Regions from separate parts of the Streptomyces sp. NBC_00247 genome, predicted to be linked through region 1. Evidence: riboswitches for the same ligand, from Rfam matches in the RefSeq annotation. Region 1 holds a riboswitch; the other holds the start of a gene.
The links. A riboswitch is a leader RNA that binds a small molecule or an ion and turns the genes downstream of it on or off. The one in region 1 is predicted to bind cobalamin.

Region 1 (15,456 bases):
CGATGGACAGCCTGGAGATGGACTCACTCGCGGTGGCGGAGTTCGCCGTCATCATCAAGGAAACCCTCGGCATCCACACGCCCGTCGGCACCCTTCACCGGGACGCCACCCTCGCGGACGTCTCGGAGTTCATCCGCTCGGCGTCCCGCCGCACGGAACCGGTGAGCAACGCCCGATGAAGAGGCCCGAGATCGCCGTCACCGGACTGGGCATGATCACCCCGGCGGGCAACGACACGGCCTCCACCTGGGAAGGCGTGCTCGCCGGGGAGTCCTCGGCCCGCACGGTCCCCGAACTGGCCGGATGCGCCGTCGACTTCGCCTGCACGGTCACCGGCATCGATCTGGACGAGGCCGTCGGCGGCCGGACCGCCTACCGGATGGGCAAGTACGTCAAGTTCGCCGTACTCGCCGCCCGTGAGGCGGTCGCCGACGCCGGACTCGACCCGGGTGGCTGGGACGGTGCTCGGGTCTCGGTCGTGGTGGGCACCAGCAGCGGTGGATCGGCGGCCCTCTCCGAGCAGGCCGTGGTGCTCGACCGGCTGGGGGCCGAGGCGTCCTCACCGGCGGGCATCCTGCTCACCATCCCCAACATGCCCGCGGCCGAGATCGCGATCCAGCTCGGTGCCACCGGCCCCAGTCTGGCTCCGTGCACGGCCTGTTCGTCCGGGGTCACCGCCCTTTCGGTGGCGCGGGACATGCTGATGAGCGGCCAGTGCGACATCGCCGTCGCGGGAGCCACCGAGTCGATCGTCTTCCCGGTGGCGATGACCGGTCTGGCCCGGTCCGGGGCGGCGGCCCTGCCGGACGGCGACCCGTCGAGGCTGTGCCGTCCGTTCGCCGAGGACCGCGCGGGCCTCGTCATGGGAGAGGGGGCCGCCATCATGGTGCTGGAGAGGGCCGAGGACGCCGTGGCCAGGGGGGCGGTGCCCAGGGCGCTGATCGCGGGCACGGGGGCCACCACCGACGCCCACCACCCCACCAGCCCGCACCCCTCGGGCAAGGTGGCCCAGGCGGCCGTCGACGCCGCCCTCCGGGACGCCGACTGGCGAGCCGAGGACGTCGGACACGTCAACGCGCACGGCACGGCGACCCCGCTCAACGACGCCACCGAGGCCGCCCTCATCGCCCGGGCCTACCCCCACCGGCCGCCGGTCACCGCCCCCAAGGGAGTGCTCGGCCACTGCATGGGGGCGGCGGGCGCCATCGAGGCAGCGCTCACCGTGCTGACCCTCCAGCACCGGCTCGTCCCGCCGATCGCCAACCTGGACTCTCCCGCCCCCGGGTTCGACATCGACTGCGTCACCAAGGCGCCCCGGCCCGTCGCCGTCAGCCGGGCCGTCAGCCACTCCTTCGGATTCGGCGGCCACAACGCCGTGATCGCGTTGCGGCTTCCCTGACCACAGGGCCGTGGGACGCGGGCGCCGCCGGACGAATCCCCGGCGGCGCCCGCCGTCGTACACCCTTCCCCGGCCACCCGGCCGGGGGGCCGTACGGGACTCGGGCGGCCCCCCGGCGTGGTCCGGAGGGCGTGATAGCTTCCCAGTGCCAGTCGCACTCCACACAGGGGTCAGGGAATCCGGTGAGAGTCCGGAACTGACGCGCAGCGGTGAGGGGGACGGGCGGGGCCACGGCCACTGGGAGACCCACGGGTGTCCTGGGAAGGCGCCCCGTCCGCACGAACCCGAGTCCGAAGACCTGCTGGCGCCCTGCGTCCCGTACGGGTCGCAGTACTCCGTACAACGGGCCCCGCGCATGGGCCCAGAGACGCCGAGGTACCTCGTGCCCCCCATGGCCCGATCCGCCCGTTCCGCTGCGCTGCTGACGGCGGGCATCCTGCTGCTGACCGCCTGCGGCGGCGCCGACGACAGCGCGCCCGCCGCCCAAAAGGCCGCTGACGGCTATCCGGTGACGCTCCAGAACTGCGGACGCACCGTCACCGTCACGTCCGCACCGCACCACGCGGTCTCCCTCAACCAGGGATCGACGGAGATCCTGCTCTCCCTGGGCCTCGCCGACCGGCTCGCGGCCACCGCGACCTGGACCGACCCCGTCATGAAGAGCCTGGAGAAGGCCAACGCGAAGGTCCCCAGGCTCTCCGACAACGCCCCCTCCTCGGAGAAGGTGTTGGAACAGGAGCCCGATTTCGTCAGCGCCTCCTTCGAATCAACCCTCGGCAAGGGCGGAGTCGCGCCCCGCGAGCAGTTCGAGGGCCTGGGCGTACCCACGTACGTCTCGCCCTCCGACTGCACCGGCAAGGACAACAGCGGCGACGGTGACGGAGCCCGCTCCACCGCCCTCACCCTCGACAGCGTCTACGGCGAGATACGCGACCTCGCCGAGGTGTTCGGCGTACGGGAACGGGGCGAGGAGCTCATAGCCGGCCTGCGGGCCCGGGTGACGAAGGCCACGGACGGCATCGACGCCTCCCACACCACCCTCCTCTACTGGTTCGCCAACTCCGAGGCCCCCTACCTGGCGGGCTGCTGCGGGGCACCCGGCGTCATCACCACCGAACTCGGCGCCGAGAACGTCTTCGACGACACCCACGAGGAGTGGCCCCAGATCAACTGGGAGACCATCGCCGACCGTGACCCGGACGTCCTCGTCATCGGCGACCTCACCCGCACGTCACAGACGGCCGAAAGCGCCGAGAAGAAGATCGAGTTCCTGGAGTCCAACCCGGTCACCCGGAACATGGACGCCGTACGGAACAAGCGGTACGTCCTGCTCAGCGGCCAGGCCATGAACCCCACCATCCGTACGGTGGAGGGCATCGAGCTCGTCGCCGCCGGGCTGCGCGAGTTGGGGCTCGCCGGATGACCGCCGGCCCGGACCCGGCAGCCGTCCGCCCGCGGCCGTCGGCGAACGCCCCGGCCGGGACCGGCTCCGGTGCGCGGCCCGGTCACGTCGTACCGTCCGGGCTGCCGAGTCTGCGGAAGGCGCCCGAACCCCTCCTGTGGGGCGGCGGCACCGTCCTCCTCCTGGCCTCCGTCGCGGTGGCCGTCACCATCGGCCCGGCCCGGATCTCCGTCGCCGACGTGTGGTCGGTGGTCGCCGCCCATCTGGGCCTCGGCGGCACGGAACTCAGCCCGATCCGGGACGGCATCGTCTGGGACCTCAGGATGCCGCGCACCCTGCTCGCGGCCGTCTGCGGCGCCGGGCTCGCGGTGTGCGGGACCGTCATGCAGTCGCTGCTCCGCAACCCGCTCGCCGACCCCTTCGTCCTCGGCGTCTCCTCCGGCGCGTCCACCGGCGCGGTCGTGGTCGTGGTGCTGGGCGTCGGCGGGGGAGCGGTGTCCCTCTCGGCGGGCGCGTTCGTCGGGGCGCTCGCCTCGTTCGCGCTCGTCCTGCTGCTCAGCCACACCCTCGGCGGCACCACGGACCGGGTCGTACTCTCGGGCGTCGCGGTGATGCAGTTGTTCTCCGCGCTCACTTCGTTCGTCGTGATGACCGCCGCCGACGCCGAACAGACCCGCGGGGTGCTGTTCTGGCTGCTCGGCTCACTCAGCGGGGTCGGCTGGACGGACGTACGTCTTTGCACCGGCATCGTTCTCGTGACCCTGATGATCTGCCTGGGGCACGCCCGTACACTCGACGCCTTCGCCTTCGGGCAGGACGCGGCGGCCACCCTGGGCGTCCATGTCGCGCGCACCCGGACCGTGCTGCTCTGCACCACCGCGCTGCTGACCGCCGCACTGGTCAGCTCGGCCGGGGCGATCGGCTTCGTCGGCCTGGTGCTGCCGCACGCCGCGCGGGCCCTCGCGGGTGCCGGGCACCGCAGGCTGCTGCCGGTCACGGCGCTGGCCGGAGCGGTTTTCCTGGTCTGGGTCGACACCCTGGCCCGGACGGTCCTGGACCCGCAGGAGGTGCCGGTGGGCGTGGTCACCGCACTGATCGGGGTACCGGCCTTCGTACTGGTCCTGCACCGCACCCGGAGGGTCGTATGACCGCCCCCGCCCTGGGCCTGCGGGCCGACCGGGTGAGCCGGACGGCAGGAGGCCGCCTCATCCTCGACGGAGTGACCCTCGCCCCGGCGCCCGGCGCCACCGTCGGCCTGATCGGCCCCAACGGATCCGGAAAGTCCACCCTGTTGCGGGTGCTCGCGGGCGTCCTCCCGCCGGAAGACGGCCTCGTCACCCTCGACGGCGAGCCGCTGGCGGCGACGAGCCGGCGCGCGGTGGCACGGCGGGTCGCCGTGGTCGACCAGCACGCGGCCACCCAGGTCGAACTGAGTGTCCTGGACGTCGTACGCCTCGGGCGCATCCCGCACCGCAGGGCCTGGTCGGGGCCGGGGCCCGCGGACGACGAAGCCGTGCGCGAGGCCATGGAACGGACCGGGCTGACCGACCGGGCCGGGCAGTCCTGGCACACCCTGTCCGGCGGCGAACGCCAGCGGGTCCAGATCGCCCGCGCCCTGGCCCAGCGGCCTCGCGAACTCCTGCTGGACGAGCCCACCAACCACCTGGACGTCCAGCACCAGCTGGAGCTGCTGGCGTTGGTGTCCGCACTCCCGCTCACCTGCGTCGTCGCCCTGCACGACCTGAACCTGGCCGCGATGTTCTGCGACCTGGTCACCGTGATGGACGGCGGACGGGTGGTCGCCGCGGGCCCCCCGCACGAGGTGATCACCGAGCGACTGATCGCGGACGTCTACCGTGTGCGGTCGGTGGTCACCCCGGACGGCCCGCAGGGGCGGCCCAGCGTGCGGTTCCTGCCTCCAGCCCTGCCTCCCGCCGCAGTGTGACGCGGACGGGGCGCGGCGCTCGGGGCGGGGCTCGGGCGTGTTGCGGGAGTCCCGCCTGTGCGGCGACGCCCGGCACGCACGCTCGCCGCGTTGCCGCGATCACCCCGATACATCCAGTGTCGGGGTGACCCTCCGCCGTGCGATCGCACGCACCGGACGCCGCCGGACCCGCCCTCCGGACGGACGGCGCCACTTTCGACACACGCCCTCGGGGCGGATCCGTCACTTCGGATCCGCCCCGAACCCCGCCCGTTCACACCCCCGGTCCGCCGCCGGGGGCGGACCGGGTCAGCGGCGCCTTCCCTGTCCGAACTCGCCGCCCGTGTCCTTGCCGGTGCCGGTGCCGGTGTCCATCCCGTCCCCGTAGTCGATCTTCTCCTTGCGGACCTCGGCGGAGACCTCCTTCTGTTCGGTCACCCGGTCCCGTTCCAGCCGTACGCGTTCCACGGCCACGGCCTCCTTGCGCACGGTCGCGCGCTCGGCGTGCAGGGTCACCTCCACGTCCTGCTCGCCGATGGCGGTCTGACCGGTCACCTTCTCGCCCGGCGCCAGCGGCTCCCGGACCACGCGTACCTCCTCGTGCGAGACGGGCACCGTGCGGGTGACCTCCTCCGTCACGACGTACTTGTGCAGGCGGGCCCTCCCGCTCTCGTACTCCTCCGTCCCGACGCGCAGCTGCTCCTCGGAGCGGATGAGTTCCTCCTGGCCGGCGAGACCGGCCTTCGACATGTCGGGAGCGGAGCGCTCCGCTCCGGCGCCCACCAGCGGCCGGGTTCCGGCCGCGGCATCGGCGTCCCGGTGCTTGCCGGCGCCCGGCATGCCCGTGCCCGTCATGCCCGCGGTACCGCCGGTCGCCTTGCCGGTGCCGCCCGGGCGGGCCGCGCCCGCCGCTCCCGCACCCGCGGCGGCTCCGGCCGCGCCCCCCATCGCGCCCGTACCGGCCGTCGTCCGGCCGTCCGCGCCCATGTCCGTACCCGCGGTACTCCTGGGCTTCCTCGTGAGTCCGTAGTGGCGGTAGAGCTCTTCCTCCTCGGCGACGGAGAGGTGGGCGTCCGCGTCCACCCGGGGAGCGTCCTTCACGCTCTCCTTCGGGTGCGCCACGTGCAGGTCCGAGCCGACCCGACGGGCTCCGGCGAGCGGAACGAAGCTCTCCTTCATCCCGAACATGCCGGTCTTGACCGTGACCCAGTCGGGCTTGCCGGTGTCGTCGTCGACGTACACCCGGCCGACATTGCCGACCTTCTCGCCCCCGTTGTCGTAGACGGTGAGACCGTCGAGCTCTCCGGAATCCGTGAAACCGTCAGCGGCTGCCATGACCGATGCCTCCTCGCCCGGACGCGTCCTGTGGTGGGTCCACTCAGGTGCGGCACGCCCGGTTCCATCGCGCCTCACCCGGATGGCCCCTGCAACCCCCCGGCCGTCCTGGCCCGGGCGGCCGGGGCGCGTGGCGCCCGCCCCGGCCCGCGCCCGCCGGGAAAGGTGACCCGGACCACTCGTTAGGCCATACGGGTGACTGGCCCTGGTGGCGGCCCGGCGACAGACCGCCCGGGGACCCCGGCCGGGACCCCGGACGGGCGGCGACCGGGCGGTGCCCCGCCGACCGGGGCCCCGCATAGGATCGTCCGGCCATCGTCGTCCGTACCGGCGAGCCGTCCGCCACGGCCGCCGCCGCACACCCAGGGAACCGCCATCACCTCCCTCCCCCTCCAGCTCCCGGCGCCGCGCAGGCGTCTGCGCATCCGGCACGAGGACGGCCACCGGCTGGGCCATCTGGTCTGGCGGCTGGCCCCCGGCAGCCGCGTCTGCAGCAGCGCGGTCCTGGGCGGCGGCATCGGCGACCGCGCCTGGATCCTCAACGCCCAGGTGCCCGGCGGTTACCCGAGGCTCGACCCCGACCGGCACCTCGCCCAGATCGCGGCGGCGGAGGGTCTCGACGGACCGGGCGCCGGACTCATGACCGCCGCCGACGTGAGCGCGTACACCGAGGCGCGGGACGAGGGGGTGACGGCCACCGTCACCAGCGGCCTCGGCGTACGCGGCTGGGCAGCCGCACCGGCACCGGGCACGGCCGGCCCGCTGCCGGCCGGGACGGTCAACATCGTCGTCACGCTCCCGGTCGCCCTCAGCGACGCCGCCCTGGTCAACGCAGTCGCCACCGCCACCGAGGCAAAGGTGCAGGCGCTCCTGGACGCCGGACTCGACTGCTCCGGCACCCCCACGGACGCCGTCTGCGTCGCCGTGCCCGCCCCGGGGCCCGAGGGCGCGCAACCGTTCGCCGGACCCCGCTCCCGCTGGGGCGCACGCCTGGCGAGGGCGGTGCACGCGGCCGTACTCGAAGGTGCGCTGGCCCACCCGCGCGAGGGGCGTGAGCGGAGCCGTCCGGGCGGTGGTCCCGGGGGCGCCCGCGGATGACGGACCGCCGGGCCGCCGCCCCTCAGACCACCGTCACCGGGTGGCGGACCACCGCGTCGAAGAGGTACCCCTGCGTGTTGTGCGCGGCGGTCTCCGGCTGGGTCCGCCCGGACCGGTCGGTGGCCCGCGCCAGCAGGACGCCCGGCCCGGTACGGTCCGGCACCCACGGAGCCGACCAGCGCACCCAGCTTCCCGCGCGCGGTTCGTCGCGCAGCCGGGCCCGGCGCCAGCGGACGCCGCCGTCCGTGCTGACCTCCACGGACCGGACCGGGGCCCCGCCCGACCAGGACCTCCCCGTCAGGTGGACCGGCCGGTGCGCGGTGAAGGACGCGCCGAGCGGGAGCTCGAAGGCGCTCTTGAGCGTCTGCCGGGTCAGCGGGGCGCTGCCCTCAGCGGGATAGCCGGGTCCGAACAGCCGGTAGAGCGTGGTGTTCCACGGGGACACCAGCGGCTCGGCGCTCACCTCGATGTCGCCCACCCACTTGATGTTGGCGATGCCCACCCACGAGGGCACGACGAGCCGGACCGGGAAGCCGTGGTCCGGCGGGAGCGGCTCACCGTTCATCTCGTAGGCGAGCAGCACGTCGTCCAGGGCCTTGGACACCGGCAGCGGCCGCCGCACCCGCCCCAGGTTCGTCCCGTCGGTCACGACCTCCGCGTCCACGCCGCGCGGCAGCACGTCGACGGCGTGCCGGCCGATGCCCGCCCGGCGCAGGACGGTACGCAGCGGCACTCCGCGCCAGCGCGCGGTACCGATCGCGCCGAGCGTCCACGCCGTGCCGCTGACCTGCTGGTTCTGCTGGGAGGTGTAGAAGCTGCGGCCGTTGCCCGCGCACTCGACGAACGCGGTCCGGGTGACGGAGGGCAGGGCGCGCAAGGCGTCGTACGAGAAGTCCACCGGGGCGCCCGTCAGCCCGTCGCCCCACACGGTGAGCTTCCAGTCGGCGGCCTCGATACGAGGGGTCGCGGTGTGGTTGCGCACGAAGAAGCGGTCCGTGGGAGTGAGTACTCCCGTCCCGCGCAGCGCGGCGAAGTTGGTCTCCGCGTTGGTGCCCCGGATCGTGAACAGGTCCGCGGGCAGCGGCTTCACCACACCGGGCAGCGACTCCGCCGCGTACGCGGGTGCGGCGGCCGAGGCCAGCGGAACGGCCACGGAGGCGGCGGCCACCAGCCTCAGCAGATCCCGCCGGTCGATCCCGGCCGACCGTGCCCGGCCACCGGCCCACTGGCGCATGCGCGTCCGGTCGTACGCGGACTCGGTCAGCGGTGCGTGAACCACGAGTGCTCCTCAGGATGCGGAGAAGGGGTGCCGACGCGGCTTCGCCGCAGGCCGGTTACGGACCGTAGGGCGAGCCGCGCAGGTCGGGAAGGCGCTCGCCCGACCTGCCACGAACCTGCAATGTGGCGGCAACACCGGGGCACCGGCCGCGGGGCGCCCGGCTGCTCGACGAGCGTTTCCCCCGCGGGCCGGTCGAGGGGCGAAAGGTTTTGCCCGGAACCCCGTACCGCACCGAACATGGCGCCATGACCTCACCCACCATCACAGCGGCTGCCTCGGGCACCTGGACCCTCGGCGACCGGACGGTCAACCGGATCGGCTTCGGCTCCATGCGGCTGCCGCAGACCGGCGCCGCGTTCGACCCCGACGCCGCCCCGCGCGACCGCGACCAGGCGATCGGCGTGCTGCGCCGGGCAGTCGAGCTCGGCGTCAACCACATCGACACCGCGGCCTTCTACTTCTCGCGCCTGCGCTCCGCCAACGAACTGATCAACCGGGCGCTCGCGCCCTATACGGACGACCTCGTCATCTCCACCAAGGTGGGCCCCGGCCGTGCCCCTTCGGGCGAGTGGATCCCGCACGCGACCCCGGAACGGCTGCGCGAGCAGGTCGAGGAGAACCTGCGCCAGCTCGGCCGCGACCATCTCGACGTCGTCAACCTCCGGGTACTGGGTGCGGATTCGATCGCCGAACGCTTCGGCGCGCTCGCCGAACTGCGCGAGCGTGGACTCATCCGCCACCTGGGCATCTCCAACGTGCGCCCCGAGCACCTCGCCGAGGCGCGGAAGATCGCCCCCGTGGTGTGCGTACAGAATCTCTACGGAATCCAAGTACGCCCCGACCAGGACGAGTTCGTCGACAGCTGCGGGGAGCAGGGCATCGCCTTCGTGCCGTTCTACTCGATCGCCGGCGCCGGTCGCGACAAGGGAGCCGGTGCGGCACCGGAGCGGGACGAGGTGGCGGAAGTCGCGCGGGCGCACGGCGCGAGTGCCGCCCAGGTCCGGCTGGCATGGACGCTGCACCGCGGCCCGCACGTGCTGGCCATCCCCGGCACCGGCGATCCGGCGCACCTGGAGGAGAACGTGGCCGCCGGGGCCCTGCGTCTGACGAAGGAGGATCTGGCCCTGCTGGACGCCGCCCACCACGCGGCCACCCCGCCCGCCGGGACCTGAGCGTACCGAGGCGGTTCTCCGCCCCGCGTCCCCCTCCGCCGTTCCGGGGCGCGGGGAGAGCGGCACGTGCGAAGGGGGCGCGGGGAGAGCGGCACGTGCGAAGGGGGCGGGGAGAGCGGCACGTGCGAAGGGCGCGACCTGAAGGCCGCGCCCCTCGCTCTCCCCTGCCGGACGGTGCCCGTCCCGGCGGGGTCACTCCTCGGTCAGCATTCCGTCGCGCAGCTTGCGCAGCATCCGGCTGAGCAGCCGGGACACGTGCATCTGGGAGATGCCCAGTTCGGCACCGATCTGGGCTTGCGTCAGCTCCTGGCCGAAGCGCATGTCGATGATCCGGCGCTCCCGCGCGTCCAGCCGGTCCATGAGCGGGGCGAGCGCCTGGAGGTTCTCCACGCCCTCCATGGCGGAGTCCGGCTCGCCGAGCACGTCGGCGAAGGTCCGGCCGTTCGTGTGCGGGTGGCCCGACTCACCGCTGTCGGTGGGCATGTCGAGCGAACCCGCGGTGTAGCCGTTCGAGGCGACGATGCCCTCCGTGACCTCCTCGGGGGTCAGCTCCAGATGGGCGGCGAGTTCCTGGACCGTCGGGTCGCGGTCCAGCTCCAGGGCGAGGAGGTCCTTCGCCTTGGCGAGGTCGACCCGCAGCTCCTGGAGTCGCCGGGGCACGTGGACGGCCCAGCTGGTGTCACGGAAGAAGCGTTTGATCTCGCCGACGATGTACGGCACGGCGAAGGAGGTGAACTCCACTTCGCGCGAGAGGTCGAAGCGGTCGATTGCCTTGATCAGGCCGATGGTGCCGACCTGGACGATGTCCTCCATGTCCCCGCTGCCCCGGTTGCGGAACCGGCCGGCGGCGAAGCGGACGAGAGAGAGGTTCATCTCGATCAGCGTGTTCCGCGCGTACTGGTACGCGTGGGTACCCTCTTCGAGCTCCTGGAGGCGGTCGAAGAACACGCGCGAGAGCTGGCGCGCGTCCTGAGGGGCGACCTTCCCTGCGTCCTCGATCCACGGCAGCCCGTCCGTCACCTCCGCCCTGCCCGCGCTGGTGATCCGTGCCGTGTGTGCGGTCATCCCGTCACGCTCCCCTGGTCGAAGGCCCTCAGGTACTGGCACCTTCCCCGGGCCGGGAGGCTCATGCGCCGTCAGCGAAAGGGATCAGGACAGGAGTTCGGGATTGGCCTGGAAGCGACGGTGTCAGCGCGGACCCGCCGTCACCGGCGGGGCCGAGGGCCCTTCGGCGTACAGAACCGCCCCACCGGTACGGGGGAGCCCGGTGGGGCGGTCGCCACCAGAGTGCCACAGGTGGGCGCCGCGGGGAGGCGTACCGGCCAGGCTTCCCCCGTCCGTGACGATGCCCACCGTCCGAGCGGGGAATATCCGGATCGCCGTAGGCGCTTTCCGCCAGATGCGGTGTCACGGTCCGGCGCCGCGCCCACCGAGGAACACCGGAGCGAGGAAAGCATGTCCGAGGTCTACGTCACCGATCACCGCGGAGCCCCCGCGAGCAGGGGGAGCGGCACGGTGGGCGCACCCGCCCCCGCGCGGGAGAGTTCCGGTCATCCCCTCCACCCCCTGGACAACCCGTCCCTCTCCGCACTGACCGGTAGCCAGGCGCACTTCGCCGAACGGCTCGGACGCGTCGCGCGCTTCCCCGCCGACGTGGCACCCTGGTTCGCGCTTCCCCAGGAGCCCGACGCGCGGGACTGGGCGGACGCCGCCGCACTCGCCGGGCCCGGCGCCCCGGTCGCGCTCATGGGCGTGCAGCAGGCCCCGCCCCTGGACTGGGAGATCGAATTCGAGATCGAGGGCGTGCAGCTGACCGGCGAGGGGCTGCGCCCGGAGCCGTACCCCGAAGCGGTGCTCCTCGGCGCCGAGGACGTACCGGACATGCTGGCCCTGGTCGACCGCACCCGTCCCGGCCCCTTCCTGTCGCGCACCGTCGAGCTCGGTACGTATCTGGGTGTCCGGCGCGAAGGGGTACTGGTCGCGATGGCGGGGGAACGGGTGCGACCGGCGGGCTGGAGCGAGATCAGCGCGGTCTGCACCGACGAGTCCGTTCGGGGCCAGGGCCTCGCGACCCGGCTGGTCCTGGCCGTCGCCCACGCGATCACGGAGCGCGGTGACATCCCGTTCCTGCATGCCGCGGCCGAGAACACCGGGGCCGTCCGGCTCTACGAGTCACTCGGCTTCCGTCTGCGCCGCACCACCGTGTTCCGGGGGGCGACGACCCCCGCGGTCCTGCCCGCCCGCTGACCTGCGTCTGACGGCGGACCTCGTCCCCCGGCCGGGTCGCCGGGGGCACCGAGGCCGGGCCGCGGCGCCCCGCCCCGCCCCGTACGTACGCGTACCCACGGGGCGGGGCGCCGTGGCGACCCGGCCGGACGCGCCGGTCAGGAGGCCGGGTCGACCAGGCGGAACATGCCGGTCATGTCGCCGGGCGTGAACCCCTCGTCCGTGCAGAGCGCCGCACCCTCCCCGGTGGAGAAGAGCCCGACGAAGGCGGGCGCGGGCGCGGTGGCCCGCACGTGGTCCAGGAGCCGGCGCAGCAGCAGTCTCCCGATCCCCTCACCCTGACGGGAAGGATGACCGCCAGGTCCTGCACGGAGAAGTAGGAGACGCCGTCGCCCACCAGGCGTCCCATGCCGATCACCTCCTCGCCGTCCAGTGCGACGACACCGGCCGTGGAGCCGGCGAGGGAGGCGGCCAGGAAATCCCGGGCGAAGGCGTGGACCAGCCCACCGCCTCCGCGATCCTCCGGTGTTCGTCCACGGTGGGCAGCCGGTCGGCCAGGACGAGGTCGGCGCGTGTCATGGGGCGGATCATCCGACAGACCCGTCGAGCGGTGTCCCACCGCCTCCAAAAGTCCCGGCGCGACATGTGTCCCACTGCGACATTTTTAGGTGTACGGTGCAGACATGAGCACGGAGCAGAGGGAACCGGAGAGGCGGGGCCGCAAGGCACGCCGGACCCGGGACACGCTGGCCCGAGCCGCGTTCGAGCTCGTACTCGACCGGGGCCTGCGCACGGTGACGGTCGAGGAGATCGCGGAAGCGGCCGACGTCGACCGGCGCACCTTCAGCCGGTACTTCCGGAGCAAGGAGGACGCGGTCCTCGACGCCGTACGCGGCGACGGCGACCGCATCAACGAGGCCCTGCGCGCCAGGCCCGCCCACGAGCCCCCGCTCACCGCCTACCGGCGTGCCGTGCTCGACTGGCTCGACGACACCGCCGCCGGGCCCTGGCACCTGCGCCCCCGGATCTTCGACCTGCTGGTCATGGCCGAGGAGGAACCGACCCTCTACGCGGCGTACCACCACATCAGGGTGGACGCCCAGGAGGAATCCGTCGGCATCCTCGCCGACCGGCTCGGCGTGGACCGCCGCGAGGACATCCGTCCCGCGGTGACGGTCGCCGCGGGGGCCGGAGCCCTGCTCGCCGCGCAGGCCGCATGGGTCCGCGGAGGTCTCCCGGCGGCCCTGCCCGAACTCGTGGTCCAGGCGTTCGACGCCCTCTCCTCGGACCTTCTGACCCCGGCCCCACAAGGGCCGGCGCACCGCAGCACCACAGAAAGAAGCACCACGCCATGAGCACTGACCTCACCCTTTCCTACGCGACCGAGTTCACCGGCAAAGTCGCCCTGGTCACCGGCGGTGCCTCCGGCATCGGCCTGGCGCTGTCGAAGCGCCTCGCGGCCGGCGGCGCGGCGGTCGTCGTCGCCGACTACGACGAGGAGAGCGCCCGCAAGGCCGTCGCGGAGCTGACCGCCACCGGCGCCCGCGCCGCCGCCGTCCGCATGGACGTCACCGACCCGGCTTCCGTCGACGCGGGCGTCCGGTTCGCCGTCGACACCTTCGGGGCCCTGCACCTCGCCGTGAACAACGCCGGCATCGGCGGCCCCGCCGCCCCGACCGGCGAGTACGCCGTCGAGGACTGGAACCGCGTCGTCGCCACCAACCTCAGCGGCGTCTTCCACTCGATGCGCTACGAGATCCCGGAGCTGCTCAAGACCGGCGGCGGTGCCATCGTCAACATCTCCTCCATCCTCGGCACCAACGGCTTCGCCCAGTCCCCGGCCTACGTCGCCGCCAAGCACGGCGTCGTCGGCCTGACCAAGACGGCGGCCCTGGAGTACGCGGCACAGAACATCCGCGTCAACGCCGTGGGCCCGGGCTTCATCGACACCCCGCTGCTGCGCAACACCGACGGCCCCGCGCGCGACCACCTGATCTCGCTCCACCCCGCGGGCCGTCTGGGCACGTCGGAGGAGGTCGCCGAGCTGGCCGCGTTCCTGCTCTCCGACCGCGCTTCCTTCGTCCACGGCAGCTACCACCTGGTCGACGGCGGCTACTCCGCCTCCTGACCGCCTCCTCCTGGACAAGCGCCAGGGGTGACGGGGGCACAGCAAGACGGGGGCACAGCAAGAGGGGCGCGTCACCCGCCGACCGGCCGTAACCCGGCCGGAAGCGGGGGCGGGCCCGGTACAGAACAGAGGGAGAACCATGAAGGCAGTTCAGTACCGCACCGTCGGCGCGGCACCCGAGGTCGTAGAGATTCCGAAGCCCGTGCCCGGACCGGGACAGGTCCTGCTGAAGGTCACCGCGGCCGGTGTCTGCCACTCCGACATCGCCGTGATGAGCTGGTCCGCCGAAGAACTCACCTACCCGCTGCCGCTCACCCTGGGCCACGAGGGCGTGGGTACCGTCGTCGAGCTGGGCGAGGGCGCCCAGGGCGTCTCGGTCGGGGACAACGTCGCCGTCTACGGCCCCTGGGGCTGCGGCACCTGCGTGAACTGCGCCGAGGGCCGGGAGAACTACTGCCTGCGCGCGGCGGAGCTCGGCATCATGCCGCCCGGCCTCGGCAACCCCGGCGCCATGGCCGAGTACATGATCGTCGACGACACCCGCCACCTCGTCCCGATCGGCGATCTCGACCCGGTCAAGACGGTGTCCCTGACCGACGCCGGACTCACGCCCTACCACGCGATCAAGCGTTCGCTGCCGAAGCTGCTGCCCGGCGCCACCGCCGTCGTCATCGGCACCGGCGGCCTCGGGCACGTCGCCATCCAGCTGCTGCGCGCGATGACCGCGGTCAAGGTCATCGCCCTCGACGTCACCGAGGAGAAGCTGGAGCTGGCCCGCAAGGTCGGCGCCCACGAGACCGTGCTCTCCGACGAGAACGCAGCCGCCAAGGTGCGCGAGCTCACCGGCGGGACCGGTGCCAAGGTCGTGCTGGACTTCGTCGGCGTCCCCCCGACCGTGAAGACGGCCGGAGAGGTCGCCTCCGTGGACAGCGACGTCACCATCGTCGGCATCGGCGGCGGTCTCCTGCCCGTCGGCTTCGGCGTTCTGCCGTTCGCCACCTCGGTCACCGCGCCGTACTGGGGCTCCCGCAAGGAGCTCGCCGAGGTCATCGAGCTGGCGCACGCCGGCGCCGTCGACGTCCACGTCGAGACGTACTCCATCGACGAGGCACCGCTCGCCTACGAGCGTCTGCACGACGGCAAGATCAACGGCCGGGCGGTCATCCTGCCCAACGGCTGACACACACCCCGGGTCCCGTCCGTCCTCCCCCCGGGACGGGCGGGGCCCGGTCCCTTCGTCGCTCGTACGGGACCGGGGTACGGAGCAACCCGACGCGGGCCGCCGAACCACGGTGACGGCCCGCGTCGGCGTGTCCGGGAAGCGGAGGGCGGACCTTCGCCGGAGGGCAGGGTGAGGGTGTCCTCGAAGCAGTAGCTGCCTCGGAGCACGGAACAGCGCCGAGACCGCCTCCGGACCCACCGCGGCTCGTCGTGCCGCGGCCCTCCGGCTGCGCCGTGTCTCTACGGGGAAAGTCCGGCGGCGGCTTCGCCGC
Region 2 (15,456 bases), 5.0 Mb from region 1:
CGGGTACGTCACCACCTCCGACTTCGTCCGGGGCCGCTTCGGCTCCCGGGGACTGTCGCTCGCGGTCGCGCTCACCGGCATCCTCGCCACGATGCCGTACATCGCCCTGCAACTCGTCGGCATCCAGGCGGTGCTGGACGTGATGGGCGTCGGCGGCGGCGAGAACACCAACTGGTTCCTCAAGGACCTGCCGCTGCTGATCGCCTTCGCGGTGCTCGCGGCGTACACCTACTCCTCGGGCCTGCGCGCGCCCGCGCTGATCGCGTTCGTCAAGGACGGGCTGATCTACCTGGTCATCGCGGTGGCGATCATCTACATCCCGATCAAGCTGGGCGGCTTCGACGAGGTCTTCGCCGGGGCGAACGCGAAGTTCTCCGCCGCCAACGAGGCGGCCGGCAAGACGGTCGCCGGTATCGTGCCCGGAGTGTCCGGCCAGTGGGGTTACGCCACCCTGGCGCTGGGCTCGGCTCTGGCGCTGTTCATGTACCCGCACTCGATCACGGCGACGCTCTCCAGCCGCAGCCGTGAGGTGATCCGCCGCAACACCACGATCCTGCCGCTGTACTCGCTGATGCTCGGCCTGCTGGCCCTGCTCGGCTTCATGGCCATCGCGGCCGGGGTCAAGGTGGCCAACGGACAGCTGGCCATCCCGCAGCTCTTCGAGAACATGTTCCCCGACTGGTTCGCCGGGGTCGCCTTCGCCGCGATCGGGATCGGCGCGCTGGTACCGGCGGCCATCATGTCCATCGCCGCCGCGAACCTCTTCACCCGGAACATCTACAAGGAGTTCCTGAAGCCGGACGCGACGCCCGCCCAGGAGACGAAGGTCTCCAAGCTGGTCTCGCTCCTGGTGAAGGTCGGCGCCCTGGTCTTCGTCCTCACCATGGACAAGACCGTGGCCATCAACTTCCAGCTGCTGGGCGGGATCTGGATCCTCCAGACGATGCCGGCGCTGGTCGGCGGGCTGTTCACCCGGTGGTTCCACCGCTGGGCGCTCATCGCGGGCTGGGCGGCGGGCATGCTGTACGGCACCCTCGCCGCGTACGGCGTGGCCTCCCCGACCCAGAAGCACTTCGGCGGCTCGTCCAAGGAGATCCCGGGCATCGGCGAGATCGGCTACATCGGCCTCACCGCGTTCGTGCTGAACGTCGTGGTGGTGATCGTGGTGACCCTCGTACTCAACGCGCTCAAGGCGCCGGCGGGCATCGACGAGACCTCGCCGGAGGACTACACGGCGGACGTCGGCGACCCCGGCGTGCAGGAGAAGCTGGCGCCGGCCACCGTGGGTGCGCCGGGCGGCCACTGACGCGCTCCGGCGGGCCGGGCCGGAACGCCGGGGCGAAACCGACCACCGGGCCGTCGCGTCCTCCCTCACCGGGAGGGGCGGCGGCCCGGCGGCGTTCCCGCCCCGCGGCCGGACCGCCAGACCCGTACGGAAGGATGTGCTCATGACATCTCGCGCGCGACTGCACGGCTTGTGGCCCGCCCTGCTGGTCCTCACCCTCGTCGGCTGCGGCACCGAGCACGCCGTGGCGGGGGCCGAAGCCCCGGAGGGCGTAGCGGACCACGCCGAGCTGGAGGCGCGGGCGACGGCGCTCCAGACCCGGACCGACCGCGTGTACGTCACCGAGGTGCCCGGCTACACCCTGGCCACGCAGTCGGTGGGCGTGCTGGGCGACGACGGCTTCGGCAGCTCCTACACGGACAAGCACGGACACGTGATCCAGCTCGGCGTGGAGCGCGCCGACTACTCCCCCGCCGACTGCGGCAAGAAGCCGGTGAGCGACGGCTCGGCCGGATACACCGTCTGCGAGCGCGAGGGCGAGCGCTGGTACAGCGAGACCGCCCTCGGCCGCGCCTACGCCCGCACCAAGGGGGATCTCGTGGTGACGGTGAGCGCCGAACTCGCCGCCGCGGACCGGGACACCCTGCGTGCGGCGGCCGACGCGGCCCACCTGGCGGACGACGCGGAGCTCGACACCGTCCTCCCGCCACTCGGCCAGGCCCCCGGGTCGCAGCCGATCGAGCGCGGCGACCTCCCGCCGGAGGGCGACGGCGCCCCGGACAACCACGTGGGCGCGAGCGGCTGAGCCCCGCCCCGCACCGGCCTGTCCCCCGGGCCCGTGGACCACGCAGAATGGCGGTCATGGACCTGACGATCAGAAGGGCCGAACCCGAGGAGTACGCGCTCCTCGGCGAGATCACGGCCCAGGCGTACCTCGGTGACGGCCTGTTGGGCGGAGGCGAGGACGACCCCTATCTGGACCGGCTGCGGGACGTGTCCGGCCGGGCCGCCGTGGCGGAGGTGCTGGTGGCGGTCGACGCCGACGGCACGGTGCTCGGCGGGGTGACGTACGCGCCGCCCGGCAGCCCCATGTGCGACGTCGCACCGCCGGACGAGGCGGAGTTCCGCATGCTGGCCGTGGGCAGAGCCGGGCGCGGTCGGGGAGCCGGAGAGGCGCTCGTACGGGCGTGCGCGGCACGTGCCCGGGCCACCGCCGGGGTCACCGGTCTCGCTCTCTCCACCCAGCCCGCGATGGCCGGGGCGCACCGGGTCTACCACCGCCTCGGCTTCGCCCGCACCCCGGAGCGCGACTGGTCTCCCGTGCCGGGCCTGACCCTGCTCACCTACCGGCTGGACCTGGCCGGCAGGGGCTGAGAGCCCGCCGCCAGAGGCCCCGGACGGCCCGTCGCGCCCGTCCCCGTACGGGAACACCGCCCCTCACCGCCACTACATGTGGGGTGTCGGTGCTCCCCGGCCACCACATGTATGCTCGTCTCGCTGTCGTCGCAGGGGAATCCGGTGCGAATCCGGAACTGTCCCGCAACGGTGTGAACCGCGCGTTTCGCGCACCTTCGAGTCCGGCTACCTGCCGACAGCGCGTCCGGCTCACCCGAACCGGACGCCCGTACGTCCGGGCCTCGCGGTTGGGCCGGTGGACGCCGTGTGCGGTGCCGCCCGTCTCCAGGTGGCGCGCCCCGCGGCCCTCCCCATCCCCCGCCGGTCCAGAGCCGAGCGAGGGAGAGCACCACCGTGACCATCGCGCCCGCCGATCCGGCGTCCGTGCCCGCAGCCACCGCAGCGACCGAACCCGCCGACGGCCCCGGGGCCGCACTGCTGCGCACCCTGACCGCCCTCACCGCGGACCTGCCGGACACCGACCCGGGCAGGGTCGCCGCCGCCGCGCTGCGGGGCCGCAGCGCGCACGCCGACGAGGCGGAGCTGCTGACCCTGGCCACCGAATCGGCCGCCGGTCTGATCGCGGAGGACCCCGCCTACTCGCGGCTCGCCGCCCGGCTGCTGACCCGGACCATCGCCGCCGAGGCGGCCGGTGAGGGCGCGGTGTCCTTCTCCGCCTCGGTCGCCGTCGGCCACCGCGAGGGCCTGATCGCGGACCGTACGGCGGCGTTCGTGGAACTGCACGCCGAGCGGCTGGACGCCCTGGTCGAGGAGGCCCTCGCGGGCGGCGCCGACGACCGCTTCGGTTACTTCGGCCTGCGCACCCTCTACAGCCGCTACCTGCTGCGCCACCCGATCACCCGCCAGGTCGTGGAGATCCCGCAGCACTTCATGCTGCGGGTCGCCGCCGGGCTGGCCGAGAACGACTCCGCCGGCGCGGTGGACGAGGTCGAGGCGCTCTACGGACTGATGAGCCGGCTCGACTACCTGCCCTCCTCCCCCACGCTCTTCAACTCGGGCACCCGCCACCCGCAGATGTCCTCCTGCTATCTGCTGGACTCCCCGCTGGACGAACTGGACTCGATCTACGGCCGCTACCACGAGGTGGCGCGGCTCTCGAAGCACGCGGGCGGCATCGGTCTGTCGTTCTCCCGCATCCGCTCGCGCGGCTCCCTGATCCGGGGCACCAACGGGCTCTCCAACGGCATCGTGCCGTTCATGAAGACGCTGGACGCCTCCGTCGCGGCCGTCAACCAGGGCGGCCGGCGCAAGGGCGCGGCCGCGGTCTACCTGGAGACCTGGCACGCCGACATCGAGGAGTTCCTGGAGCTCCGCGACAACACCGGTGAGGACCAGCGGCGTACGCACAACCTGAACCTGGCGCACTGGATCCCCGACGAGTTCATGCGCCGGGTCGAGACCGACTCCGCCTGGTCGCTGTTCTCGCCCGCCGACGTGCCCGAGCTGGTGGACCTGTGGGGCGACGCCTTCGACACCGCCTACCGGGCCGCCGAGGCGAAGGGCCTGGCCCGCCGCACGATCCCCGCCCGTGAGCTGTACGGCCGGATGATGCGCACCCTGGCGCAGACCGGCCAGGGCTGGATGACGTTCAAGGACGCGTCCAACCGCACCGCGAACCAGACCGCCGAGCCGGGCCGGGTCGTGCACTCCTCGAACCTCTGCACGGAGATCCTGGAGGTCACCGACGACGGCGAGACCGCCGTCTGCAACCTCGGCTCGGTCAACCTGGGCGCCTTCGTGGCGGACGGGGCGATCGACTGGGAGCGGCTGGACGCCACCGTGCGCACGGCCGTGACCTTCCTGGACCGGGTCGTCGACATCAACTTCTACCCGACCGGGCAGTCCGGCCGGTCCAACGCCCGCTGGCGGCCGGTGGGTCTGGGCGCGATGGGCCTCCAGGACGTCTTCTTCCAGCTGCGGCTGCCGTTCGACTCCCCTGAGGCCCGCGAGCTCTCCACCCGTATCTCGGAGCGGATCATGCTCGCCGCGTACGAGGCCTCCTGCGACCTCGCGGAGAAGTCCGGCCCGCTGCCCGCGTGGAGCGAGACCCGCGCCGCGCGCGGGGTGCTGCACCCGGACCACTACGACACGGCGCCGGCCTGGCCGGAGCGGTGGGAGGCGCTGCGCGCCCGGATCGCGAAGACCGGAATGCGCAACTCGCTGCTGCTCGCCATCGCGCCGACCGCGACCATCGCCTCGATCGCCGGGGTGTACGAGTGCATCGAGCCGCAGGTCTCCAACCTCTTCAAGCGCGAGACGCTCAGCGGTGAGTTCCTCCAGGTCAACGCGTACCTCGTGGACGAGCTGAAGCGGCTCGGCGTGTGGGACGCGCGGACCCGTGAGGCGCTGCGCGACGCGAGCGGCTCGGTACAGGGCTTCGGCTGGATTCCGGCGGAGGTGCGCGCGCTGTACCGCACCGCGTGGGAGATCCCGCAGCGCGGCCTGATCGACATGGCCGCCGCCCGTACGCCGTACCTCGACCAGAGCCAGTCGCTGAACCTGTTCCTGGAGACGCCGACCATCGGGAAGCTCTCCTCGATGTACGCGTACGCCTGGAAGCAGGGGCTGAAGACGACGTACTACCTGCGTTCGCGTCCGGCGACCCGGATCGCCCGTGCCGCCTCCGGCACCGCGAAGGCCGCCGCCCCCGCCCCCGCCACCGTCCCCGTGCAGCAGGCCTACTCCGACGCGGAGGCCCTCGCCTGCTCCCTCGAAAACCCCGAGTCCTGCGAGGCCTGCCAGTAATGACCACCGACATGAACAAGAACCTGCTCGACCCGGGCTTCGAGCTGACCCTGCGCCCCATGCGCTATCCGGACTTCTACGAGCGCTACCGGGACGCGATCAAGAACACCTGGACCGTGGAGGAGGTCGATCTCCACTCCGACGTGGCCGACCTCGCCAAACTGTCCCCGGGCGAGCAGCACATGATCGGCCGGCTGGTGGCGTTCTTCGCCACGGGCGACTCGATCGTCTCCAACAACCTCGTGCTGACGCTGTACAAGCACATCAACTCCCCCGAGGCACGGCTGTACTTGTCGCGGCAGCTGTTCGAGGAGGCCGTGCACGTCCAGTTCTATCTGACGCTGCTCGACACCTACCTGCCCGACCCGGACGACCGTGCCGCCGCGTTCGACGCGGTGGAGGAGATCCCGTCGATCCGCGAGAAGGCGCAGTTCTGCTTCCGCTGGATGGACTCGGTCGAGAAGATCGACCGGCTGGAGACCAAGGCCGACCGGCGCCGGTTCCTGCTGAACCTGATCTGCTTCGCGGCCTGCATCGAGGGTCTGTTCTTCTACGGCGCGTTCGCGTACGTCTACTGGTTCCGCTCGCGCGGCCTGCTGCACGGCCTCGCCACCGGCACCAACTGGGTGTTCCGCGACGAGACGATGCACATGAACTTCGCCTTCGAGGTCGTGGACACCGTCCGCAAGGAGGAGCCGGACCTCTTCGACGACGAACTCCAGCAGCAGGTCACCGACATGCTGAAGGAGGCCGTGGAGGCGGAGCTCCAGTTCGGCCGCGACCTGTGCGGCGAGGGCCTGCCGGGCATGAACACCGAGTCGATGCGCCAGTACCTGGAGTGCGTCGCGGACCAGCGCCTGGTCCGGCTGGGCTTCCCGGCGCTGTACGGCTCCGAGAACCCGTTCTCGTTCATGGAGCTCCAGGGCGTGCAGGAGCTGACGAACTTCTTCGAGCGGCGCCCGTCCGCCTACCAGGTCGCGGTGGAGGGCACGGTCGGCTTCGACGACGACTTCTGATCCTCCCGGTCCGCTCGCACGGCGGCGGGCACTCCCACGAGGGGGTGCCCGCCGCCGTTGCGTCAGGCCCCGGTCGAGGCGCGCACCTCGGCGAAACGGGCCCGGGCCGGCTCCGCTCCCGGCGGTGCCCAGAGCGCGGTGACCTCGCCGTGCAGCGGCCCCGCGTCGCCCTTGGCCTCCTCGGCGTCACCCCTCAGCGCGCGGACCACCCGCAGGGTCCAGCTTCCGCCCCCCGCAGGGTCCGTCAGCAGGACGTCGGTGCCGTACATCCCGCTCCGCACGGTCTCGACGACCGCGCTCCCGGGGATGTCGTCCCCCATGAACCGGCTGTGCACGGTCGGGTCGACGGTGTCCGACTCGCTCTGCGCCTGCGGTACGGCCCGGCCGTGCAGCAGGGCCAGGAGCCGGTCGGTCAGTACGGCGTCCCGGGTGCCGTCGTACACCCAGCGTGTGCCGAGCACCCCGTGCTCGGTGGTGCCGATCAGGGCTGCCTCGGCGCCGTCGAGCGGGGCGCCCCGGTAGGTGACGGGCACGTGGTACGGGACCGGGCGGCCCGCCGAGGCGTCGGTGACCACCATGAACTCGATGCCCACCTCGCCCTCCGGGTCGTCGAGCCGGAAGCCGCCCGCCTTCGCCAGTTCGGGCTCCTCGCCCGCGTACCAGGGCTGGGCGGGCAGCCAGGCGGCGACCAGGTCGAGCTTGCCGGGGTTCATGGTGGTGCGGTGGATGACTGCCATGTCTCACTTCGTCCGTCGGGTGAACAGGTCGTCCCATGATCGCGTGCCGGCCGGGCGCGCACGCGGTCCCGACGCGGGACTCCCGCGCGGCGCCCTCCGTCAGATACGGGCCCAGGACCGGAGGCGCGGGAGGCTTGCGGCGTGCCGGGCCGGGGCGGCCGCCGGCGGGTCGGCGGAGGGGGCGGGCGGGTCGGCGCGGCGGGCGTCCCGAGCCGCGCGCAGCTCACGGGAGATGCGGCGCTCCCGGGCGGACCCGACGAGCGCCGGGAGCAGGACGAGGGCGGCGAGGACGGTGACACCGAGGAGGCTCAGGAGTGTGTTCATGGCTCCACTCTGGCGGTCGGGAACACATCCGAGCAGTGGCAGGACTGTCATCGACCATCGAATTGCTGCCACACTGCCACCATGCTGAAAAACGTCGCCGCTCTCCTGCTGGACGAGGTCCACCCCTTCGAACTCGGCGTCCTGTGCGAGGTGTTCGGCCTCGACCGCAGCGAGGAGGGGCTGCCGGTGCACGATTTCGCGGTGGTGTCGGCGGAGGGGCCGGCACTGCGTACCCATGCCGGTTTCACCATCTCCACCGAGCACGGCCTCGAACGGCTGGAGGAGGCCGACCTCGTCGCCGTGCCGGCGGGCAGCCGCTTCCTCGCCCGGGATTACCCCGAGGAGGTCCTGGAAGCGCTGCGGAGGGCCGTGGCGCGCGGTGCGCGGGTGCTGTCCGTCTGCTCCGGCGCGTTCGTCCTCGGGGCTGCGGGGCTGCTGGACGGCCGCCGCTGCACCACGCACTGGCGGCACTCCGACGAACTGGCCCGCCGCTTCCCGCTGGCGCGGGTGGAGCCGGACGTGCTCTACGTCGACGAGGGCCGGGTGATCACCTCGGCCGGGACGGCGGCCGGTATCGACGCCTGTCTGCATCTGGTGCGCCAGGAGTACGGCCAGGAGGTCGCCAACGTCATCGCCCGCCGGATGGTGGTCCCCCCGCACCGGGACGGCGGCCAGGCGCAGTACGTCAAGCGCCCGTTGCCGCGCACCCGGTGCGACACCGTCGGGGACACCCTGGCGTGGATGGAGAACCATCTCGACCAGGAGATGACCGTCGATCAGCTGGCGAGCCTCGCCCACATGTCGCCGCGCACCTACGCGCGCCGGTTCCAGCAGGAGACGGGCACGACCCCGTACCGCTGGCTGCTGCGGCAGCGGGTGCTGCTGGCCCAGCATCTGCTGGAGTCCTCGGACGAGACCATGGAGGCCATCGCCGGGCGGACCGGCTTCGGCAACGCGGCCGCGCTGCGGCACCAGTTCGTACGCTCGCTGGGGACGACCCCCAACGCCTACCGGCGGACCTTCCGAGGCCCGGCCGAGGTGCCGGGGGCGGCCTGAGAGCGGCCCACGGACCCGCGGAGTCCGCCGCGGGTCCGTGCGCACGCGTGGGGGCGACGGTCAGATGCCGCAGTTGGGGGCCGACCAGAAGTGGCTCGGGCCCTGGTTGACGTGCACGTGGTCACCGTGGTCCGGGTAGCCCGGGCCGAGGATTCCGTTGAAGCCGTGGTTGCGTGCCTGGAGCGCCATGGTGCAGAGCGAGTGGGCCCCGACCCCGAGGTCGACCGCGTCACCGTAGAGATGGCGGCTGCCCGAGGCGCCGCCCACCGCCGCGTTGCAGGAGGTGGACCGGAAGCCGCTGGTGACGCGGATCGGCTGGTCGCCGAGCGCGTGCCGCAGGGCCTCCAGCTTCCACATGCTGGTGAGGGCGTTGGCCTTCGCCGTTCCGGCGGCGACCGCGCCGCCGGCCCAGGTGCTGTTGCAGGTGTTCAGCTCCGCGTACGTGAAGTGGACCGGGGTGCAGTCGTCGTCCTGGAGCGCGTAGATCTTGGCCTGGGTGGCCGGTCCGGCGATGCCGTCGGCGGTGAGGCCGTAAGCCGCCTGGAAGCGCTTGACGGCGGCGGTGGTGGCGGGGCCGTACGAGCCGTCGACGGCGAGCACCGTGTTGTAGCCGGGGTATCCGGCGACCCGGATCTGGAGCTGGGTGACGTCGTTGCCGGTAGCACCGGAGGACAGGGTGCGGGTGAAGGTGAAACAGCCGTCCGCGTGGGCGGTGCCGGCCGTGAGCACGGCCCCGCCCCACGCCAGTGAGATGGTCATGACAAATCCGAGCAGGACACGCGCGGTGCGCCTGAGCATGTGGGGTGCTCCCTCTCGCGGTGGAATGTGACTCGCGGTGCGACGCGCCTCGCGGTGTACTTCGCGGTGCGGTGTACCTCGCGGTGCGGTGCGCCTCGCGGTGCGGTGTGGGAGCGAGCCTGACGCAGCGGTCGACGCGCGTCAACTCCCCCTGGTAAGAGCCTGGTTGAGGTGACGCACACACGAAAGGGGTCCGGCCGCCGAAGTCTCCTTGCCCGACCGGACCCCCTCACCGCCAACGCGCGGTACGGAATCAGTCGTTGGCGACGATCTCGTAGCGCGGGGTGCCCTCGGCCATCTGCTTCAGCGCGTCCTTGCGGTCCCGCTTCGACAGCCGGTCGATGTAGAGGTAGCCGTACAGGTGGTCCGTCTCGTGCTGGAGGCAGCGCGCGAAGTAGCCGGTGCCCCGCACCTTGATCGGGTTGCCCTGCGCGTCCTGGCCGCTGACCACGGCGTAGTCCGGGCGGGCCAGCTCGGCGTAGGCGGTCGGGACCGACAGGCAGCCCTCGTTGGAGTCGTCCAGCACCCTGGCCTGGGGGGGCAGTTCCTCCAGGACCGGGTTGACGACGACACCCACGTGCCGCACCCCGTCGTCGTCCGGGCAGTCGTAGACGAAGACCTTCTGGTCCACGCCGATCTGGTTGGCGGCCAGGCCGACGCCCTCGGCCGTCCGCTGGCTGGCGAACATGTCGTCGATCAGCCGCGCCAGCTCGTCGCCGAACTCGGTGACGTCCTGGCACTCCTTGTGCAGGACCGGGTTGCCCACGACCGTGATCGGACGGGAGGTGCCGCGTCCGCGGTACGCCGCCTCACGCTCCTCGCAGTCCTCCGTGTCCACGACGAAAACCTCGTCGTCCACGCCGATCCGCTCGTCCGTCTCCTGCTGCGACATGTCCGCCGTACGCCTTCCTGCAAACCGTGAACCGTGAAACCCGGAGTCCGGGCAGATCAGCACCTGGGAATCGGTGCCCGTACAGCCTACGGGGAGACGGAGCCCGGGGGCACGGTCAGCAGACTTCTTCGAGATCCCGCCACTCACGGCTGTCCGGACTGTCGGCGACCCAGCCGTCCAGCAGCCCTCGCACCAGTCCTGCCGGGGCGGCGAGGCCGCATTCGCGTTCGGGGGCCCAGAGGCCGCCCGCCGTGCGATGTCCCAGCGGACCGGGGTGACCCGGCTCACTGTGGTCGTGCGGGTCGAGGTGCTCGCCGTCGCCCTCGTCGCTCTCCATCCGGCTCTCCGAACAGGACCGGCAGAGCAGCCGCACCGACGAGGACCAGTCCTCGGCGGCGAACCCGGCGTCCGAGGCGAGCTTCTCCAGCGCGTCCCGGTCCTCCTCGGTGGCCGCCTCCAGCAGCACCACCCAGGTCGGCACCGGCGAGGGCGCCCACAGCTCGATCTCGTCGAAGACCGGGTACGAGGGACCCGCCGCGGTCACCCGCTCACCGTTGGGCACCCCGTCGTGCAGCACGACCTCGCCCCAGCGGCGCCCGGAGGACGGCAACGGGATCGACAGGACCTCGATCCGGGCCGGGTCGAGCCGGCGCCCCCAGACCACCTCGGCTTCGCCCTCCGGCGACAGCCGTACCGCGGCGCTGCCCAGCTCCATGCCGGTCGGCTCGGTGGTCGCGGCGGCCCCCTGCGCCCCGGTGCCGGGCACCTTCAGGCCGTACGCCTGCCAGGCCCTGCGGGCCAGCGGCCAGTCCTGGAGCGCGGTCGCGGCGATGCCCACGTTCCACCAGTCCGGAGCGCCGGACTCCCGGTCCAGCAGCGCGACGGCCCGCAGTCCCGCCGACCGCGCCTGCTCCCAGTCGTGCCGGAACTTGTGCAGCAGCGCCAGGTTGAACCAGGACTCCGAGAGCCAGGGTTCCAGGTCCGCCGCGCGCGTCAGCAACGCCCCCGCGTCCTCGTACCGGCCGTCGCCGATCAGGGTGAACGCCCGGTCGGTGGCCTGCCGCCACGAGGCGGACGGCCGATGCCGTGCCTTCCCGAAGATCCTCACGATTCCCGCCTGTCCCGACTGGACACCCTCTTCTTTCGCATCCAACCATGCCCGGCCGGACGCCCGCTCATTACCCATGGGTTACCCCGTGCGCACCCGGGACGGACCGCCCCTCGCCAGGACGCCGGCCAGCGCCTCGACCACCTGCGGCTGGTAGTCGTGGCCGGTGCCGATGCGCAACTGCTCCAAGGCCCCCAGAGCCCCTCCCACGGCTTCCCCGCACAGGTCCTCGTACGCGTTGACCGCACGGACGATCCGCGCGGTGAGCGGCTGCTCCCGGTACGGGTCCGCCTGGGTCTCCACCACCACCGCCACCTTCGCGTCCACCCCGGTCTGCCGCACCACGGCCCCGCCGAGCAGCGCGATCCGGCGCTGCTCGGCGGCGGGCAGCCGGGCGGTGGCCCCGTCCGCCAGTGGATCGACCAGGGAGAGCTGGCCGATGTCGTGCATCAGCGCCGCGTACTCCAGCACGGTCAGCTCGCGGCCCGCCAGCCCCAGCTCGCGGCCGACCGCCGTGGAGAGCTCGGCGACCCGGCGGGCGTGGCCGGGCGGGGTGTACCCGGCGATCTCGGTGGAGCGGGCCAGGGAGGCGATGGTCTGCCGGTAGGTCTCGCGGACCGCGGCGTACCGGCGGAAGGAGACCTGGGTGAGGAGGAGCGGTACGCACAGCACGGGCAGCGCCCACAGCCCGGCGACGGCGACCCCGAGCGCCATCACGGCGCCGGTCGCGCACACCGCCGACCCGATGCCGGGCAGGCCGCACAGTTCGTCGCGCAGGTGCGAGCCGAACGGGTAGCGGGTCCGCGCCGCCAGCACCGACGCGGCGAGCACCGCGTCGCACAGCGCCGTCAGCCCCAGCAGCCCGACCAAGAAGGCGGCGTACGCCGGCCCCTCCCCCAGCGCCCCGGTGGACTGCTCGGCGATCCGCAGCGGCTGGAAGCAGACCGCGGCGAAGGCCACGGTCAGGATCCGCCGGGCCGCCCCGTCGGCGTCGGGACCGCCGCCGCGCACCAGGGCGTGCCGCGAAAGCACCTTCGCAACACGCTTGAGATGCGGTACGGCGGCAAGGAGCTGGGCCGCGGTGACGACGGTGATCACCTGGAGCACCCCCTGCCCGGTCGGCTCCCCGGCGCTCCGCCCGAGCAGGGCGTACGCGAGGGCCCCGGCGGCGCCGAGCGGCGCGGGCTCCCGTTCGCCGGGCAGGGCGCCCCGGCGGGCGAGTTCGCCGCCGGCGACGAGCGCGCCGAAGGCGAGGGCGTGGCCCGGTTCGGCGAACCCGGCCCGGAGGGTGTGGACCACGGCGACGAGGATCAGCACGAGGGCGGCCACGCGCAGCGCGCGGACGGCGGACGGCGGTCCGCCACCGGGGCGGCCGGTCGGGGAGGTCACCGCTCGCTCCGTCCGTCGCCGTCGGCGGTCCGTGCCGCGCCGGCCGCTCCCCCGGCGCCCGGCACCTGACCGCGCGGGGGCGGCAGCGTGGCCTCGTCCGAGGTCACGGCGACCGTCGCCGCCGACCAGTCGTACCGGTCCAGGGCGCGGACCAGCGCGCGCACCATCCGGGGGTCGAAATGGCTGCCCGCGCAGCGGCGCAGTTCCTCGACGGCGGCGGCCACCGGGCGCCCGCGCCGGTAGGAGCGGTTGGAGGTCATCGCGTCGAAGGCGTCGGCGACGGCGACCACCCGGGCGGACTCGGGGATGTGGGCGCCCCTGAGTCCGTGCGGGTAGCCGGTGCCGTCCAGCCGCTCGTGGTGGTGGAGGATCGCCGCCCTGGCCTCGTCGAGGAAGCCGATGCCCCGCACGATCTCGTGGCCGTACTCGGGATGGAGTTCGATGACCCGCCGCTCCTGCGGGGTGAGCGGTCCGTCCTTGCGCAGGATCCGTGTCGGCACGCCGAGCTTGCCGACGTCGTGCAGGATGCCGGCGAACCGCAGGGCCTCCACCCGCTCGGGCGCCATGCCGATCTCACGGGCGATGAGGACGGACGCACGGCCGACGCGCTCGCTGTGGCCACGCGTGTAGGTGTCCTTGATGTCGACGGCCTGGACGAGGGCGCGGATGGTGGCCCGATGCGCGGCCCGCTCCCGGTGGTACTGGGCGAAGACCCAGCAGGAGATGTACATGGGCAGCAGCACGAAGAGCGAGGAGAGCGGGCCGTAGGGGCCGCGCCACAGGACCGCCATCATCAGCCCGGCGAGCGCGTGCACGAGATGCGGCCCGAACGAGGAGGCGAACAGGCCGTGCCAGGCGTTCCGTACGGGCACGTGTTCGGCGGGCACCCGGATGGCGCCGTCGAGCAGGGCGAGGACGAGGCTGAAGGCGAGAGCGGCGGCGCAGGCGGGCACCAGCACGTGGGGGAAGTCGGGCACGGCCCCCCGCTGCCCGCCCGGCCCGTGCTGCCCGCCGAGCGCGGCCGGGCCGCCGAGCGCCCCGTAGACCGAGGAGGCCGCCCCGACGGTGAGGGCGAGCTGCGCGGCGCGCCAGATCCGGCGGGCGGCGGACGGCCGGTGCTCGACGCGGCCGGCCAGCGCGCCGGGTACGGCGACGAGCGCGGCCGCCGAGGGCGGCAGCAGGAAGGCGGCGGCAAACAGGAACGGGAAGAACGATCCGGCGCGGACCGGCACCCGCTCGCCGAAGAAGGGGCAGCGGCCGGGGAGTTCGCCCGCCAGGTAGAGCGCGGCCAGCAGCCCGAGGCTCGGCCAGGCGACGGGAGCCCCGCCCGCCCCGGTGGGCACCTGCCCTGCCCAGGGGACTCGGGTGAGTACGGGGCTGATACAGCCGACCGCACAGACCGCCACGACCGCGATGAACGCCCGTGCCGCGACCGGTGTTCTCCTCATGCCTGCACCCGCCCCCGCGTGGTCGATGGAGGCGTCACGCTAGCGAGTAGTCGGAGCTCAGGTGCCGCAACGATCGCGATTAGCGCGTTCGGGTGATGCGTCGGAGGGCCGGATGCTGGACCGTGTCCGTCCGGGCGCAAAACGGCCGGGAGGCGCACCGCGTCCCGCGCGGTGCGCCTCCCGGCCGTCGTCCACGTGCTATTCGGCCGTGGCCGCCGGCCGGCCCGTGTCGCCCAGCGACACGTCCTGGTCCGGCACGGCCTGGCCGGAACGGATCAGGTCGATCCGTCCCATCACCTTCGAGCGCAGGTCGGTCGGGACGTCGTCCTGACCGCAGCAGCGCTTGACCAGCTTCTTGACTGCCTGCTCCAGACCGTACTTCTCCAGGCACGGGGAGCACTCACCGAAGTGCGTCTCGAACTTGGTGCAGTCGCCCTCGGGCATCTCGTGGTCGAGGAACTCGTAGAGATGGTCGAGAACCTCTGAGCAGTCCGTCTCGTGCGGCTCTCCGCAGCTCATGAGGCCGAGCCTTTCCGATCGTCCGACTCACCGGCGCCGGCGGGAACCAGCCCGCGCTCGCGGGCGTAGTCCTCCAGCATGCCGCGCAACTGGCGGCGTCCGCGGTGCAGTCGGGACATCACCGTACCGATGGGAGTCCCCATGATGTCCGCGATCTCCTTGTAGGCAAAGCCCTCGACGTCCGCGAGATAGACCGCTATGCGGAATTCCTCGGGGATCGCCTGGAGCGCCGACTTCACGTCGGAGTCCGGGAGGTGGTCGAGCGCCTGCGACTCTGCCGAACGCAGCCCGGTCGACATGTGCGACTCGGCCCGCGCCAGCTGCCAGTCCTCGATCTCCTCGGCGGCGCTGCGCTGGGGCTCGCGCTGCTTCTTGCGGTACGAGTTGATGAAGGTATTGGTGAGAATGCGGTACATCCACGCCTTGAGGTTGGTGCCCTCACGGAACTGGTGGAAGGAGCCGTACGCCTTCGCGTAGGTCTCCTGGACCAGGTCCTCGGCGTCCGCGGGGTTGCGCGTCATCCGCAGTGCCGCGGAGTACATCTGGTCGAGAAAGACGAGCGCGTCCCGCTCGAAACGTGCGTTCCGCTCGTCCGTCGTCTCCTCCGGGCGGCCGTCGTCGGTCCCTGTGTCGTTACCAGTGACCGGACCCACCTCCTCCAACGCTGTTGCGGGGCCGAAACCGGACCCGCTCGCCTCGGAGAATAGTCGACCATGGTCCCGC

Region 2: it holds a riboswitch for cobalamin, as region 1 does, so the genes downstream of both, OHT52_RS08380 (ribonucleoside-diphosphate reductase subunit alpha) here and OHT52_RS30095 (ABC transporter substrate-binding protein) in region 1, are expected to answer to the same signal.

Annotation. Positions count from the first base shown of each region.
Region 1 covers NZ_CP108093.1:7,054,829-7,070,284, forward strand. Annotated here, with positions in the region: gene OHT52_RS30085 (acyl carrier protein) at 1-179, shown strand, start outside; gene OHT52_RS30090 (beta-ketoacyl-[acyl-carrier-protein] synthase family protein) at 176-1,399, shown strand; cobalamin riboswitch at 1,532-1,719, shown strand; gene OHT52_RS30095 (ABC transporter substrate-binding protein) at 1,791-2,822, shown strand; gene OHT52_RS30100 (FecCD family ABC transporter permease) at 2,819-3,949, shown strand; gene OHT52_RS30105 (ABC transporter ATP-binding protein) at 3,946-4,746, shown strand; gene OHT52_RS30110 (PRC and DUF2382 domain-containing protein) at 5,035-6,060, opposite strand; gene OHT52_RS30115 (adenosylcobinamide amidohydrolase) at 6,436-7,158, shown strand; gene OHT52_RS30120 (sulfite oxidase) at 7,181-8,392, opposite strand; gene OHT52_RS30125 (oxidoreductase) at 8,683-9,609, shown strand; gene OHT52_RS30130 (RNA polymerase sigma factor SigF) at 9,802-10,674, opposite strand; gene OHT52_RS30135 (GNAT family N-acetyltransferase) at 11,065-11,856, shown strand; gene OHT52_RS30140 (hypothetical protein) at 11,994-12,128, opposite strand; gene OHT52_RS30145 (hypothetical protein) at 12,250-12,414, opposite strand; gene OHT52_RS30150 (TetR family transcriptional regulator) at 12,519-13,190, shown strand; gene OHT52_RS30155 (SDR family NAD(P)-dependent oxidoreductase) at 13,187-13,963, shown strand; gene OHT52_RS30160 (NAD(P)-dependent alcohol dehydrogenase) at 14,103-15,143, shown strand.
Region 2 covers NZ_CP108093.1:2,047,237-2,062,692, forward strand. Annotated here, with positions in the region: gene mctP (monocarboxylate uptake permease MctP) at 1-1,306, shown strand, start outside; gene OHT52_RS08370 (hypothetical protein) at 1,449-2,090, shown strand; gene OHT52_RS08375 (GNAT family N-acetyltransferase) at 2,147-2,659, shown strand; cobalamin riboswitch at 2,730-2,892, shown strand; gene OHT52_RS08380 (ribonucleoside-diphosphate reductase subunit alpha) at 3,035-5,446, shown strand; gene OHT52_RS08385 (ribonucleotide-diphosphate reductase subunit beta) at 5,446-6,462, shown strand; gene OHT52_RS08390 (maltokinase N-terminal cap-like domain-containing protein) at 6,525-7,199, opposite strand; gene OHT52_RS08395 (hypothetical protein) at 7,299-7,523, opposite strand; gene OHT52_RS08400 (helix-turn-helix domain-containing protein) at 7,605-8,579, shown strand; gene OHT52_RS08405 (D-Ala-D-Ala carboxypeptidase family metallohydrolase) at 8,640-9,377, opposite strand; gene def (peptide deformylase) at 9,631-10,269, opposite strand; gene OHT52_RS08415 (tetratricopeptide repeat protein) at 10,385-11,377, opposite strand; gene OHT52_RS08420 (HD-GYP domain-containing protein) at 11,459-12,766, opposite strand; gene OHT52_RS08425 (HD-GYP domain-containing protein) at 12,763-14,214, opposite strand; gene rsrA (mycothiol system anti-sigma-R factor) at 14,413-14,733, opposite strand; gene OHT52_RS08435 (sigma-70 family RNA polymerase sigma factor) at 14,730-15,386, opposite strand.